4 regions of the Arthrobacter sp. 05L44 genome follow, and region 1 is predicted to be linked to each of the others. Evidence: predicted binding sites of a transcription regulator. Region 1 holds the regulator's gene; each other region holds the start of a gene.
The links. Region 1 encodes HrcA, which represses chaperone genes, less so after heat shock. Its sites were predicted from a motif close to TTNGCACTCGNNNNNNNCGAGTGCNAA; they were not measured.
Positions count from the first base shown of each region.

Region 1 (3,265 bases):
GACCTTCAGGTCGCCACGGCCGTAGCCGCGCAGGTGAGTCACGCCCAGGCCACGGAGGGTGATGACCTCGCCGGACTGGGTCCCGGCCTTGACGTCGATCTCCTGTTCGCCGTCAAAGGTTTCCAGGCTCACTTCGGTGCCCAGGGCCGCAGCCGTCATGGGGATGTTCAGGCTGGCGTGCAGGTCATCGCCTTCGCGCACGTAGGTGGAGTCGCTGTTGACCCTGATCTCGACGTACAGGTCTCCCGCGGGGCCGCCGGCGGGACCGGCCTCGCCCTGGCCGGAGAGCTGGATGCGGGTGCCGGTGGCCACACCGGCGGGGACCTTCACGGTCAGGGAGCGGCGGCTGCGGATGCGGCCCTGGCCGGCGCACTCGTTGCACGGGTCCTTGATGACAGTGCCGAAGCCCTCGCAGCTTCCGCACGGGGCCGTGGTCATGACCTGGCCAAGGATGGAGCGCACGGCGCGCTGGACCTGGCCGCTTCCGCCGCAGATGTCGCAGCGTTCGGGGTGGCTGCCCTCGCGGCAGCAGGAACCCTCACACGTGGGGCAGGTGACGGCCGTGTCCACTTCCAGTTTCTTGTTGACGCCGAACACGGCGTCCCGGAGGTCGATCCGAACGCTGATCAAGGCGTCCTGGCCGCGGCGGACCCGGGACGCGGGACCGCCCTGGCCGCCCGCCCCGCCGAAGAACGTCTCGAAGATGTCCTGGAACGCGAAGCCCTGGCCGGCGTAGCCGCCGCCGAATCCGTTGTCCGTCCCGTTCTCGTTGCCTGTGGTGTCGTAGACGCGGCGTTTCTGCGGGTCGGAGAGGACCTCGTAGGCGTGGGTGACCGCCTTGAAGCGCTCCGAGGCGTCATCACCGGGATTGACGTCCGGGTGCAGGGTCCGGGCAAGCTTGCGGTAGGCCTTCTTGATCTCTTCGCCAGTCGCTTCGCGGGAGACTCCAAGAACGTCGTAGTGGCTGCTCAAAGTGTGTATCTCTTCCTTTTTGTACTGCCAGTGGGGCACTGCCTGGTAGAGGCAACAAAGTGGTGACCGGGTCCGCCCGTCAGGGGCCGAGGATCCGGGACAGGTAGCGGGCCACCGCGCGCACGGCGGCCATGGTGGTTGGATAGTCCATTCGGGTGGGGCCGAGGACCCCTACCTTGGCAGTCGCGTCCGGCCCGTAGCCGGTGGCAACCACGGAGGCTTCAGACAACCCGTCGTAGGGGTTCTCCCGGCCGATGCTGACGGTGACGCCGCGGGGGTCCTGGGCCATGTCGCTGAGCAGCCGCAGCATCACTACCTGCTCCTCCAGCGCTTCGAGGACGGGACCGATGCTGAGCGGGAAATCCACGTTGGAGCGCGCCAGATTGGCCGTACCGGCCATCACCATCCGCTCCTCGCGGCTGCTGGCGGCCAGGGATTCCAGCCCCCGTGCCAGGGCCTGGGCTGGGCCGCGCCGCACCGGCGGGCAGCTGTCCACCACGGCCTGCAACGACTGCGGCAGCAGGCTCAACCGCGTCCCGGCGAGCCGGTTGAGGAACAGGGCACGAAGCTCTGCCAGGGCGTCGTCGCCGAAGTCCTGTCCAACGTCGATAACGCGCTGTTCCACTTTGCCGGTGTCCGCGATCAGCACCGTCAGTACTTTGCGGGGGGCCAGGAGCACGAACTCGATGTGCCGGACGCGGGCGCGGCTCAGCAGCGGGTACTGGACCACGGCCACCTGGTTGGTCAGCTGCGACAGCAGCCGCACGGTCCGGTCAAGGACGTCGTCGAGGTCATCGGATCCCTCAAGGAGCGCCTGGATAGCCCGGCGCTCCGCCTGCGACAGGGGCTTGACCGCAGAGATCTGATCCACGAACAGGCGGTAACCCTTGTCCGTCGGGATCCGGCCGGCACTGGTGTGCGGTGCCGTGATCAGGCCCTCGTCTTCCAGTGCGGCCATGTCATTGCGGATCGTCGCGCTGGAAACGCCCAAATGGTGGCGCTCCACCAACGCTTTGGACCCCACGGGCTCGCGGGAGTGGACGTAGTCCTCGACGATGGCGCGCAGCACTTCGAGTTTGCGTGGCTCGCTCACGCTCCACCTCCAATCGACACGTATCGCTTCGCCGGTGCCGGCCGGACTGAATCCCCCGGTTAGCACTCGACATGCCTAAGTGCCAACCAGTCTAATATGAGTCGCGCCGTTGTTAGCATTGGATTCGCTGCGGGCGTGAACCCCGGGAACCGTGTCTCCGGGCAGACAACGCGCCGCGCCCATGGTCCTTCCCCGAATTTCCCGAGTGCAAAGCAGTGTGTAGCAGATGTCGTACGAGAACTGGGGTGCGCAGGATCTCACCGCGCCCGCCAAGGCCCAACTGCCCGAGATCCCGGTGGAACGCGGCATGGTGCTGGAGGACGTGCAGTCCGGCTGGGTCGGCGCCGTGACCCGGGTGGAGAAATCCGGGGGTATGTACGTCGTGGCCCTGGAGGACCGGCGCGGTAAGTTGCGGTCCTTCCGGCTGGGCTTCGGTTTCCTGCTCAAGGGGCAGCCCATCCGGCTGATGCCGCCAGCCCCGCGGGCTGCCCCGGCCGGCCCCGCCCGGAGCGTCCGGACCGCGTCCGGTTCCGTCCGCGTCGAAGGGCAGCGCGCCCAGGTGGCGAAGGCCAGCCGGATCTGGGTGGAAGGCAAGCACGACGCCGAACTCGTTGAGAAAGTCTGGGGCGATGACCTGCGGGTGGAGGGCATCGTCGTCGAACCCCTGCACGGCATTGACGACCTCGCCGCCGCCGTCCGGGACTTCCGGCCCGGCCCCGGTCGCCGCCTGGGCGTCCTCGTGGACCACTTGGTCCCCGATTCGAAGGAATCCCGCATCGCCGACGCCGTGATGGCGTCTCCGGGTGCCGCCGGCAACGTCCTGATTGTCGGCCACCCGTATGTGGACGTCTGGCAGGCGATCAGGCCGGCGGTCCTCGGCATTGAACGCTGGCCGGTGATTCCGCGCGGCGTGGACTGGAAGACCGGCATCCTGACGGCCTTCGGCTGGCCGCACAGCACCAAGGAGGACATCGGCCTGGGCTGGCAGAAGCTGCTCGGCGCCGTGCGCAGCTACACGGACCTGGAGCCCTCGCTCCTGGGCCGGGTGGAAGAGGTTATCGACTTCCTCACCGTGCCCTGACGCCGGCCGGGTGCGTCGTCCGGCGGCCGGAGCACGTATTCTTGAAGGGCGCCTGCTGCGAACTGCGGCAGCCGCTGCTCGTTGCCGTACCGCAGCTCCACCGCAATCCAAAGGATGAA
Region 1 covers NZ_JBFTNS010000002.1:293,999-297,263, reverse strand. The annotation lists gene dnaJ (molecular chaperone DnaJ) at 1-972, opposite strand, end outside; gene hrcA (heat-inducible transcriptional repressor HrcA) at 1,052-2,065, opposite strand; gene AC1DHY_RS06620 (DUF3097 domain-containing protein) at 2,292-3,146, shown strand.

Region 2 (3,265 bases), on a different contig from region 1:
TCGAACACGGCGGGGTGCAGGACGTAGCGGCCGATGATGGCCAGGTTCGAGGGGGCCTCGTCAGCGTCGGGCTTTTCCACGAGCTGCTTGATGCGGACGTACTCTTCGCCTTCAACCACCTCGACGTCGGCGCAACCGTAAGCGCTGATCTGCGACGGCTCGACCTCGATCAGGGCCACGACAGAGCCGCCGGTCTTGGCCTGGACCTCGATCATGGTGCTGAGCAGTTCGTCGCGGGCGTCAATGAGGTCATCGCCCAGCAGGACGGCGAACGGCTCGTATCCGACGTGCTGCTTGGCGCGCAGAACGGCGTGGCCAAGGCCCATTGGGTCGCCCTGGCGGACGTAGTGGATGTCGCCGAGGTTGCTGGCGGCCTGGATGGACTCCAGTTTGGCGGTGTCGCCCTTGGCTTCGAGGGTCGCCTCCAGCGTCGGGACCCGGTCGAAGTGGTCCTCGAGGGCGCGCTTGTTGCGTCCGGTAATCATCAGGACGTCGTTGAGCCCAACGTTCACCGCCTCCTCGACCACGTATTGGATGGCCGGCTTGTCGACCACAGGCAGCATCTCCTTCGGCATCGCCTTGGTGGCGGGAAGGAAGCGGGTGCCGAGGCCCGCAGCGGGGATGACGGCCTTACGGACGGAGGCGTTGGGGGTAATCACTCGACTAATCTAACCGAGGGCGCAAAACTTCACGTAATTTCCGACGTCGGCATGGCAGCCGTTCCGGCCCGCACCAACGCTGCCGCCCGGGTGAAAGGACACCAGCGTATGAGCACGAAGGAAGAGATCCGATCCAGCCACCGGCTGCGCCGGGCGGCCATGTCTGCCTCGGAGCTGGACGCCGCCGGCGCCGAGGTGGCCCGTCACGGCCTGGAGTGGGCGTGCGGGCTCGCGGACGGAGCGCCCCGTACGTTTGCCGCCTACTTGGGTGTCGCCTCCGAACCGCCCACCATGCCGCTGCTGGCCGCGCTCCACCATGCCGGCCACCGGGTCCTGTTGCCGGTCTGCGAAACGGACCTGGAACTGAGCTGGGTGTACTGGACTCCGGCGTCGCAATTTGCCCGGAGCCGCTACGCCCCGATCCAGGAGCCGATGGGGGAACGGCTCGGCACGTCCGTGATGGACGGTGTGACGGGGATCGTCCTGCCCGCCACGGCCCTGGACCGCGCGGGCAACAGGATCGGCCAGGGCGGTGGCTACTACGACAAATTTCTGGCGGCGCTGGCCGACCTGCTCCCCCACCCTGCCGGGTCCGGCACAGGCGGCAGCCACCACTGGCAGCCCCTGCCGACGGCGGCCGTCGTTTACGACGGCGAGGTCCTGCCGGCCGGCAGTATTCCCACGGAGCCGTTCGACCGGAAGGTTGATTGTGCCCTGACGCCGGGGGGCGTGGTTCCCCTGTCGGACTTTTCGTAGGGCTTTTCCGGGCTTGCCTTAGGCGTTGCCTGGGCGTTGTTAGGGCTTTCCGGAGGCGGGCGTGCGGGTGATAGAATTGGCACTCAGGCCCCGCGACTGCTAAGGCAGCACCGGACCTGCTCGTTTGTCCCAAAGGAGGAATTCCCGTGCCCACGTATGCATACGCCTGCAAGGACTGCAGCCACGCCTTCGAGACCGTGCAGTCGTTCACGGACAGCTCCCTGACGACGTGCCCGGAGTGCGAAGGCACGCTGCGCAAGAAGTTCAACAGCGTCGGCGTCGTGTTCAAGGGCTCCGGCTTCTACCGGACCGATTCGCGCGATTCCAAGGGCAGCACAGTCTCCGCCGCCCCGGCCGCGCCCGCAGCGTCGTCCACGGCGTCCGCGGCCGCCAGCTAGCGACCCACGCCGGACACGGCGGGGCCACCCGGCCCGGTGTCCCTCCGGTTTTCCACATAGCCGCTCCGGCACCTGAAGCCTGAGTGCGGGTCAGTCATAGCGTGGCCGTATGGCCCACCACATCCTCCGCTCTCCACCCGCCGCACTGCCGCGCCCCAGGCCTGCAGGGCCGCAGCGTCCCCGTCCGCGCATCCGCCCCGGAACCGGCCGCCAGATCCAGCGCCGACGCCGCCTCCGCGGCTGGCTTGGCAGGCAGCGCAGGCTTGCTGTGGCCCTCCTGTTGTGCCTCGCCGCCGGGCTCACGGTGCAGCAGCTGACCCCGGCACCCGACCCGACTGTCCCGGCGTGGGCAGCGGCCCGCGACCTGCCGCCCGGACGGGTGCTGGATGCCTCCGACGTCGTCGCCATCCAGGTTCCGCCCGGCATTGTCCCCGGCGGTCCGCTGAGCCGGGCCGCGCTGGAAGGCAAGCAACTGGCCGTGGCCCTGCGGAAGGGCCAGCTGTTCGCGGATTCCCAACTCGTCGGGCCGGGCCTGCTGGCGGGGAGTCCCCCGGGTGTGGCGGCCGTTCCGCTGCGGATGGCCGATCCCGCCTCGATCCAGCTGGTCTCCCCCGGCCAGCTGGTCAACGTGGTGATCACCAACGGCGACGGCCTGGCCCAGCCCGCGGCGTCGAAGGTTCTGGCCGCTGCCGTTCCTGTTCTTTGGACCTCCGCCCAGGGCGGCCGGGCGGCCCAGTGGCTCGACGCCAAGGAGACGGACGGTCTGATAGTCGTGGCCGCAACCGCGGAGCAGGCGCGGAAGCTGGCCGGCGCATCGACGCAGGGCAAGTTGTTCTTTGTGCTGGTAGGCGCCAGTCCGGGCTAAAGGTTGTTCCGCTGACCGGCTGCCGACGGGTGAGCCGGGCTAGCCCCAGTGCGGCGGACGCTGCTCCCGCAGCCAGGCATCGTGGTCGTAGCTGCCGGGCTGGTCGCCCCAGCGGCGCGGATCGTCCTCCGCAGCCTTGTTGGGCAGCACGCCGCGGGTGCCAGCTGTGGCGGCCGCCGTTTTCGTCGGCTGCGAGGGGGCGTCCTCCGCGGCGGGTTCCTCGTCCTCGGGATCCTGATCCCCGGGGGCCGTGTCCGCAGCTTCCCCGGCGTCCTCCGCGGCGGGTTCCTGGTCCGCAGGATCCTGTTCCCCGGCCTCCGGCTCCGCGGGAGCCGGGGTGCCCGCGTAGACAAAGTCGTCGGCCAAGTCCTGGTCCACGTGGTCTTCGTTATCGCCGTGAGCACTCATGCCGCCGGCCTCCTTACTGCAATTCTCAATTCGTGCCGCCGGGCGCCGAGCAGTTCAGCCGCGGAATTTATCCGCGGAGTTTAACCGCGGTCTGCGGCCGACGCCGGAGCGTAGGCCTCCAGGCCGTCTTCGACGCTAAGGTTCTCGATGTCGTCGGAGAACCCGGGCGAGGTCCGCGA
Region 2 covers NZ_JBFTNS010000001.1:444,376-447,640, forward strand. The annotation lists gene galU (UTP--glucose-1-phosphate uridylyltransferase GalU) at 1-659, opposite strand, end outside; gene AC1DHY_RS02035 (5-formyltetrahydrofolate cyclo-ligase) at 768-1,415, shown strand; gene AC1DHY_RS02040 (FmdB family zinc ribbon protein) at 1,562-1,813, shown strand; gene AC1DHY_RS02045 (RcpC/CpaB family pilus assembly protein) at 1,923-2,678, shown strand; gene AC1DHY_RS02050 (hypothetical protein) at 2,718-3,086, opposite strand; gene AC1DHY_RS02055 (AAA family ATPase) at 3,167-3,265, opposite strand, start outside.
Region 2: the regulator HrcA is predicted to act here: its motif matches at 1,492-1,518, upstream of AC1DHY_RS02040 (FmdB family zinc ribbon protein).

Region 3 (3,265 bases), on a different contig from region 1:
CGGCCTTCTCGGGCTTGTCGGCCACAACGGCCTCGGTGGTGAGGAACAGACCGGCGATGGAGGCCGCGTTCTGCAGGGCAGAGCGGGTCACCTTGACCGGGTCGTTGATGCCGGCAGCCAGCAGGTCGACGTACTCGCCGGTGGCAGCGTTCAGGCCGTGACCGGCGGGCAGGCCGCGGACCTTGTCGACCACAACACCGGGCTCGAGGCCGGCGTTGAAGGCGATCTGCTTCAGCGGGGCGTCGATGGCTACGCGGACGATGTTCGCGCCGGTTGCCTCGTCACCTTCGAGCTGCAGGTTGGCGAACGCCTTGGCGCCGGCCTGGATCAGGGCCACGCCGCCGCCGGCGACGATGCCCTCTTCCACGGCAGCCTTGGCGTTGCGGACAGCGTCCTCAATGCGGTGCTTGCGTTCCTTGAGCTCAACTTCGGTTGCGGCACCGGCCTTGATGACTGCAACGCCGCCGGCCAGCTTGGCCAGGCGCTCCTGCAGCTTCTCGCGGTCGTAGTCGGAGTCGGAGTTTTCGATCTCGGCACGGATCTGGGAGACGCGGCCGGCGATCTGGTCGGCGTCGCCGGCACCTTCGACGATGGTGGTCTCGTCCTTGGTGACAACAACCTTGCGGGCCTTGCCCAGCAGTTCGAGTCCGGCGGTCTCAAGCTTGAGGCCGACTTCCTCGGAGATGACCTGGCCGCCGGTGAGGATGGCGATGTCGGCCAGCTGCGCCTTGCGGCGGTCGCCGAAGCCCGGTGCCTTGACGGCGACGGACTTGAAGGTGCCGCGGATCTTGTTGACGATCAGCGTGGCCAGGGCCTCGCCCTCGATGTCCTCGGCGATGATCAGCAGCGGCTTGTTGGACTGCATGACCTTTTCGAGGACAGCAACCAATTCCTTGACGTTGGAGATCTTGGAGTTGACGATCAGGATGTACGGGTCCTCAAGGACCGTTTCCTGGCGCTCGGCGTCGGTGACGAAGTACGCGGAAATGTAGCCCTTGTCGAAGCGCATGCCCTCGGTGAGCTCGAGCTCGAGGCCGAAGGTGTTCGACTCCTCGACGGTGATGACACCTTCCTTGCCGACCTTGTCCAGGGCTTCGGCAATGAGTGCACCGATTTCGTTGTCACCGGCGGAGATGGACGCGGTGGCGGCGATCTCTTCCTTGGTTTCGATTTCCTTGGCGGAGGCCAGGAGTTCGGTGGTGACGGCCTCGACGGCCTTCTCGATGCCGCGCTTGAGGGACAGCGGGTCAGCGCCGGCCGCGACGTTGCGCAGGCCTTCCTTGACGAGGGCCTGGGCGAGCACGGTGGCCGTGGTGGTACCGTCACCGGCGACGTCGTCGGTCTTCTTGGCGACTTCCTTGACCAGCTCGGCGCCGATCTTCTCGTAGGGGTCGTCCAGTTCGATCTCCTTGGCGATGGAGACACCATCGTTGGTGATCGTGGGGGCGCCCCACTTCTTTTCGAGGACGACGTTGCGTCCACGCGGGCCGAGGGTGACCTTGACGGCGTCGGCGAGGATGTTCAGGCCCCGCTCAAGACCGCGGCGTGCCTCTTCATCAAATGCAATGATCTTGGCCATAACGGCAGTAGTCCTTTCGGGACAGTCGTTAAGAATGGACCTTTAGCTGCGGTGCCCGCGACGGACGATTCCTGCCCGGCAGCCTCTGTACGCCGCCGGGCCGGGGATCTCACCCCAGCCAGGTATTTCTCTCGCTCCCGGTCAGCCCGCCACCACGCCGCGACCGGCGGAACCGGGCGTCGGGTTAGCAGTCCATACGCGGGAGTGCTAACTCAATAATTAGCACTCCCCCGGGGAGAGTGCAAGCAGTGGAGGCGTGGAAGTCCGCCGTCGGGCGGCGCTCTTCGCTACGAGCGATCAGGAGCCGGTGCTGCGGGCCGTTTCGCTGCCGGTCATCGCGGCCTTGTTGTCCGCCCCGTAGGTGTAAACCATGTAGGCCGCGGCCGTAACGTCGCCGTTGCTGTCGAAGTTGATCGGCCCGGAGGCGCCGTCGTAGTCGGGTTGTTTGCCGGCGTGGAGGGCGGTGATGCAGTCCTGGTAGGACGCGCAGGCCGTCGCCGCGCCGGATTTGCCGGAATCACCGGCATCCGCCGCTGTCCCGCCGGAGACGCTGACCAGTTTGGCGGCGATCGAGGAGCCGGCGTCGTCTTCGGCAGCGGCTGCGGCGAGGGCCGCGAGGTTGACGGCGTCGTAGGTCTCGGCCGCGAAGGCCATGTCCTTCAGGCCCGGGTCCACGGCCACCAGTCCGGCCTGGAAGTGCGCGGAGGGGAAGGTGCCGGGGAGGATCCCCCGGGCGCCGTCCAGCGCCTTGGCCCCGAGGCCGTCCCCGTACTGGTTGACCGCGCCGTCGCTGAGGATGAGTTTCTTGCCGGCCAGGCCGGCGTTGTTCAGCTCGGCGATTGCCCCCTGCGCGCCGCCGCGGGCCACCAGAACGACGGCGTCCGGGGCGGCCGCTTTGGCAGCCGCGGCCGCCTGCTGGGCGTGGCCCGGCGTGAACTCCGCGTCGACCGAGGTGCCGAGGCCGGCGGCTTTCGCCGCGGCCGCGACGGCCACGGACACCTCCTTGCCGTAGTCGCCTTCCTCGTGAACCACGGCGATGGTCTTGGCGCCGCCGTCCTTGGCGAGCTTGACCAGCACCGAGGCCTGCGCAATGTCAGCAGCAGCGGTCCGGAAGTAGTAGCCGTCGCTCTTGTATTTACTCAGCCCCGGCGCGGTGTTAGCCGGGGAAATCATGGCTACTTTGGCGTGCGCCAGGACGTCGATCGCGGCCGCCGCCCGGCTGGAGTCGGTGGGGCCGATGACGACGTCGGCCTTGGCCGCCACGAGGGTCTTGGCCTGGGCGGCGGTGTCTGTGCCGACCGACGCCGGGAGCAGTTCCACCGGGCGTCCCTTGTGCCCTCCGGCCGCGTTGATCTCCTTGACGGCCAGCTTGGCCGCGGCCAGCTGGGGCGCGTTGAGGAAGTCCTGCTGGCCGGTGTTGTCCAGGATCAGACCGATCCGCAGCGTTCCGTCCCCGCCCGCTTCAACTGCCTCCACCCGTGCATTGCCGCCGGAGCCGGCACAGGAAGTCAGGGCGAGCGCCGTGGCCACTCCAACGGCGGCCACCCGCCCATAGCGGTTGAGCTTCGGCGTGCGGTCAAGGGGGCGGATGGCGGCCGCGGTCGAGGGGAACTCCACTAGGCGGGCCGGACGCTTTCGGCCTGCGGGCCCTTTTCGCCCTCGCCGACTTCAAGTTCCACCCGCTGG
Region 3 covers NZ_JBFTNS010000004.1:175,995-179,259, forward strand. The annotation lists gene groL (chaperonin GroEL) at 1-1,579, opposite strand, end outside; gene AC1DHY_RS11085 (ABC transporter substrate-binding protein) at 1,877-3,124, opposite strand; gene AC1DHY_RS11090 (cold-shock protein) at 3,196-3,265, opposite strand, start outside.
Region 3: the regulator HrcA is predicted to act here: its motif matches at 1,764-1,790, upstream of groL (chaperonin GroEL).

Region 4 (3,265 bases), on a different contig from region 1:
CGTGGACGACGGTGGCGTTCCGGAACGGGATCAGGTTCATGGTGGCGCAGGCGGCGGTGGTTTCATCGAGTTCCACGGCGGTGACCGTGATGTCCAGGGAGGCCAGAGCCATGGAGTCGGCGCCCAGGCCGCAGCCCAGGTCCGCCACGTGGGCCACCCCGGCCTCGGCGAAGCGCTGCGCATGCCGTGCAGCCACGGTCAGCCGTGTGGCCTGTTCCAGGCCGGCCCGGGTGAAAATCATCTGCCGCGCGAACTCGCCAAACTTGGCCTCGGCCTTGGTCCGCAGCCGGGACTGGGTGAGTGCCGCGGAGACCAGTTCGGGGGAGTGCCCGGCCTTCCGGAGCGAGGCGTTTAGGCGGAAAGCCTCCTCCTCCCGGTAGGGCCCGAGCGACGCGAGCAGCTCCCAGCCTTCCGGATTGAGCAGCGGGGCGATCTGGTCCTGCGTCGTCTCAGCCATGCCATCAAGCGTAGTTCAGGCGCGGAACGCCCGGCGCGACCGATAGGCTGGACGGCATGAACGGCAGGGACACAAACGACTTCGGCACGGCAGGCACCAGCGAGCAAACCGGCGGGGAGGCCGCGGCGGAGGCCGTGCGCAGCACGGGCATTGCGCGTTTTGCGCGACCGGCCCTGATCGCGGGCTGCGTGGTCGCGGTCGTCTGCGTGGCCTTGCTGGTCATCATCTTCTTCCTGGATTCCTTCAACGCGACCGTCTACTCCGTGGGCGGCAAGGACGTGAAGGACGCCACGGACGAGGCGCGGGCCATCCGTGACACCTACGCCGCAGCCAAGGTTGGCGGCATAATCTTCCTCGTGCTGGGCGCGCTGGCTGCACTCGCAGGCGGCTTCGTCCTGTACCGCGAACGCAATTCGACCCCCCGCATCGACGAGGACGACGACGGCCAGGACTGGGATTACGAGGACCTCGCCGGGGAGTAGGCGGGCTGGGGGTGTCGGGTTCCGGGGGGTGCCCCCTACCGCCCACGATGGACATGTCCATTTTTCAGTGCCAGGAGTGGGCATGATCCGGATATGTCCACTGGTCGGTGCCACCACTGGACATGTCCATCCTTCGGCGCCAACGTTGAGCGTGCCCGCAAGTACTCCTCGGACATGTCCCTAGTTCAGAGCGGGGCCGCGATGGACATGCCCATTCTTCAGCGCCAGGACTGGGCATAACCCGGATATGTCCACTGTCAGGTCCCACCAATGAGCATGTCCATCCTTCGGCGTCAACGTCGCGCATGTCCGCAAGCACTCCGCGGGACATGTCCAGCGGCGACACGCCCCAACCGGCATGTCCATTGTTCAGAGCCAGGACTGGGCATGCGCATCGGGACCACTGGGCATGTCCATCGGCCGGCGCGAAGGATGGGCATGTCCGTCTCAGGCGTTCACCCACGACGAACTTCTGGCACTCACCTTGACCGAGTGCTAACACCTTACATAGAGTCGTCGTTAGCACTCTCCCTAGGCGGGTGCTAACACCTGAAGCTTCACCAGCCTGGCTGCTGCCGGCACCGCGACGACGGTCTGTACGCCTTGGCACCACAGCTTCAACGTCCACGAATTTGCTGATGAAAAGGAGAGGTCCGAGTGTCGGTCTCTATTAAGCCTCTTGAGGATCGTATTGTTGTCCGCCCGCTCGAAGCTGAGCAGACCACGGCTTCCGGCCTGGTTATCCCGGACTCCGCGCAGGAGAAGCCGCAGGAAGGCGAAGTTGTCGCAGTTGGCCCCGGCCGCTTTGACGACAACGGCAACCGCGTTCCCGTAGACGTCGCCGTCGGCGATGTTGTCATCTACTCCAAGTACGGCGGAACCGAAGTCAAGACCGGCGGCGTCGAGTACCTCGTGCTGTCCGCCCGCGACGTTCTGGCGATCGTCGTAAAGTAACTCTCTTGGACCCCCGCGCCGCCGCTCCGTCACTTTAGAACGGGACGGCTGCGCGGGGTTCTGTCTTGAAAGGACAAATCCATGGCAAAGCAGCTTGCGTTTAACGACGCTGCCCGCCGGTCGCTTGAAGCCGGCATCGATAAGCTCGCCAACACGGTCAAGGTCACGCTTGGCCCGCGCGGCCGCAACGTCGTGCTGGACAAGAAGTGGGGCGCCCCCACGATCACCAACGACGGTGTGACCATCGCCCGCGAAGTGGAACTGGACGACCCCTACGAAAACCTTGGCGCACAGCTCGCCAAGGAGGTCGCCACCAAGACCAACGACGTCGCCGGTGACGGCACCACCACGGCCACCGTGCTGGCCCAGGCCCTGGTCAAGGAAGGCCTGCGCAACGTAGCCGCCGGCGCCGCCCCGGGCCAGATCAAGCGCGGCATCGAGGTCTCCGTCGAGGCCGTTGCAGCCCGCCTGCTCGAGAACGCCCGCCCGGTCGAGGGCACCCAGGTGGCCAACGTGGCCGCCATTTCCGCGCAGAGCGACGAGGTCGGCGAACTGCTGGCCGAGGCGTTCGGCAAGGTCGGCAAGGATGGTGTGATCACCATCGAGGAGTCCTCCACCACGCAGACCGAGCTGGTTCTCACCGAGGGCATGCAGTTCGACAAGGGCTACCTGTCTCCGTACTTCGTCACCGACGCGGAACGCCAGGAAGCAGTCCTTGAGGACGCCCTCATCCTGATCAACCAGGGCAAGATCTCCTCCGTACAGGAATTCCTGCCGCTGCTGGAGAAGGCGCTGCAGAGCTCCAAGCCGCTGTTCATCATTGCTGAAGACGTCGACGGCGAGGCTCTCTCCACGCTGATCGTCAACCGCATCCGTGGCACCCTGAACGTCGTTGCCGTCAAGGCACCGGGCTTCGGCGACCGCCGCAAGGCCATGCTGCAGGACATCGCGACCCTCACCGGCGCCCAGGTTGTGTCCCCGGAGCTGGGTCTGAGCCTGGATTCGGTTGGCCTTGAGGTGCTCGGCACCGCCCGCCGTATCACCGTGACGAAGGACAACACCACCATTGTTGACGGTGCCGGTTCCGCCGAGGACGTCGCCGCCCGCGTCGCGCAGCTGCGCGCCGAGCTGACCCGCACCGACTCGGACTGGGACAAGGAAAAGCTGCAGGAACGCCTGGCCAAGCTGGCCGGCGGCATCGGCGTGATCAAGGTCGGCGCAGCCACCGAGGTCGAGCTGAAGGAAAAGAAGCACCGCATCGAGGACGCCGTGTCCTCCACCCGCGCCGCCCTTGAAGAGGGCATCGTGGCCGGCGGCGGCTCCGCCCTCATCCACGCCCTTAAGGCGCTCGACGAGGATCCGGCAGTCCAGG
Region 4 covers NZ_JBFTNS010000001.1:470,768-474,032, reverse strand. The annotation lists gene AC1DHY_RS02140 (class I SAM-dependent methyltransferase) at 1-457, opposite strand, end outside; gene AC1DHY_RS02135 (hypothetical protein) at 514-939, shown strand; gene groES (co-chaperone GroES) at 1,597-1,893, shown strand; gene groL (chaperonin GroEL) at 1,975-3,265, shown strand, end outside.
Region 4: the regulator HrcA is predicted to act here: its motif matches at 1,412-1,438, upstream of groES (co-chaperone GroES).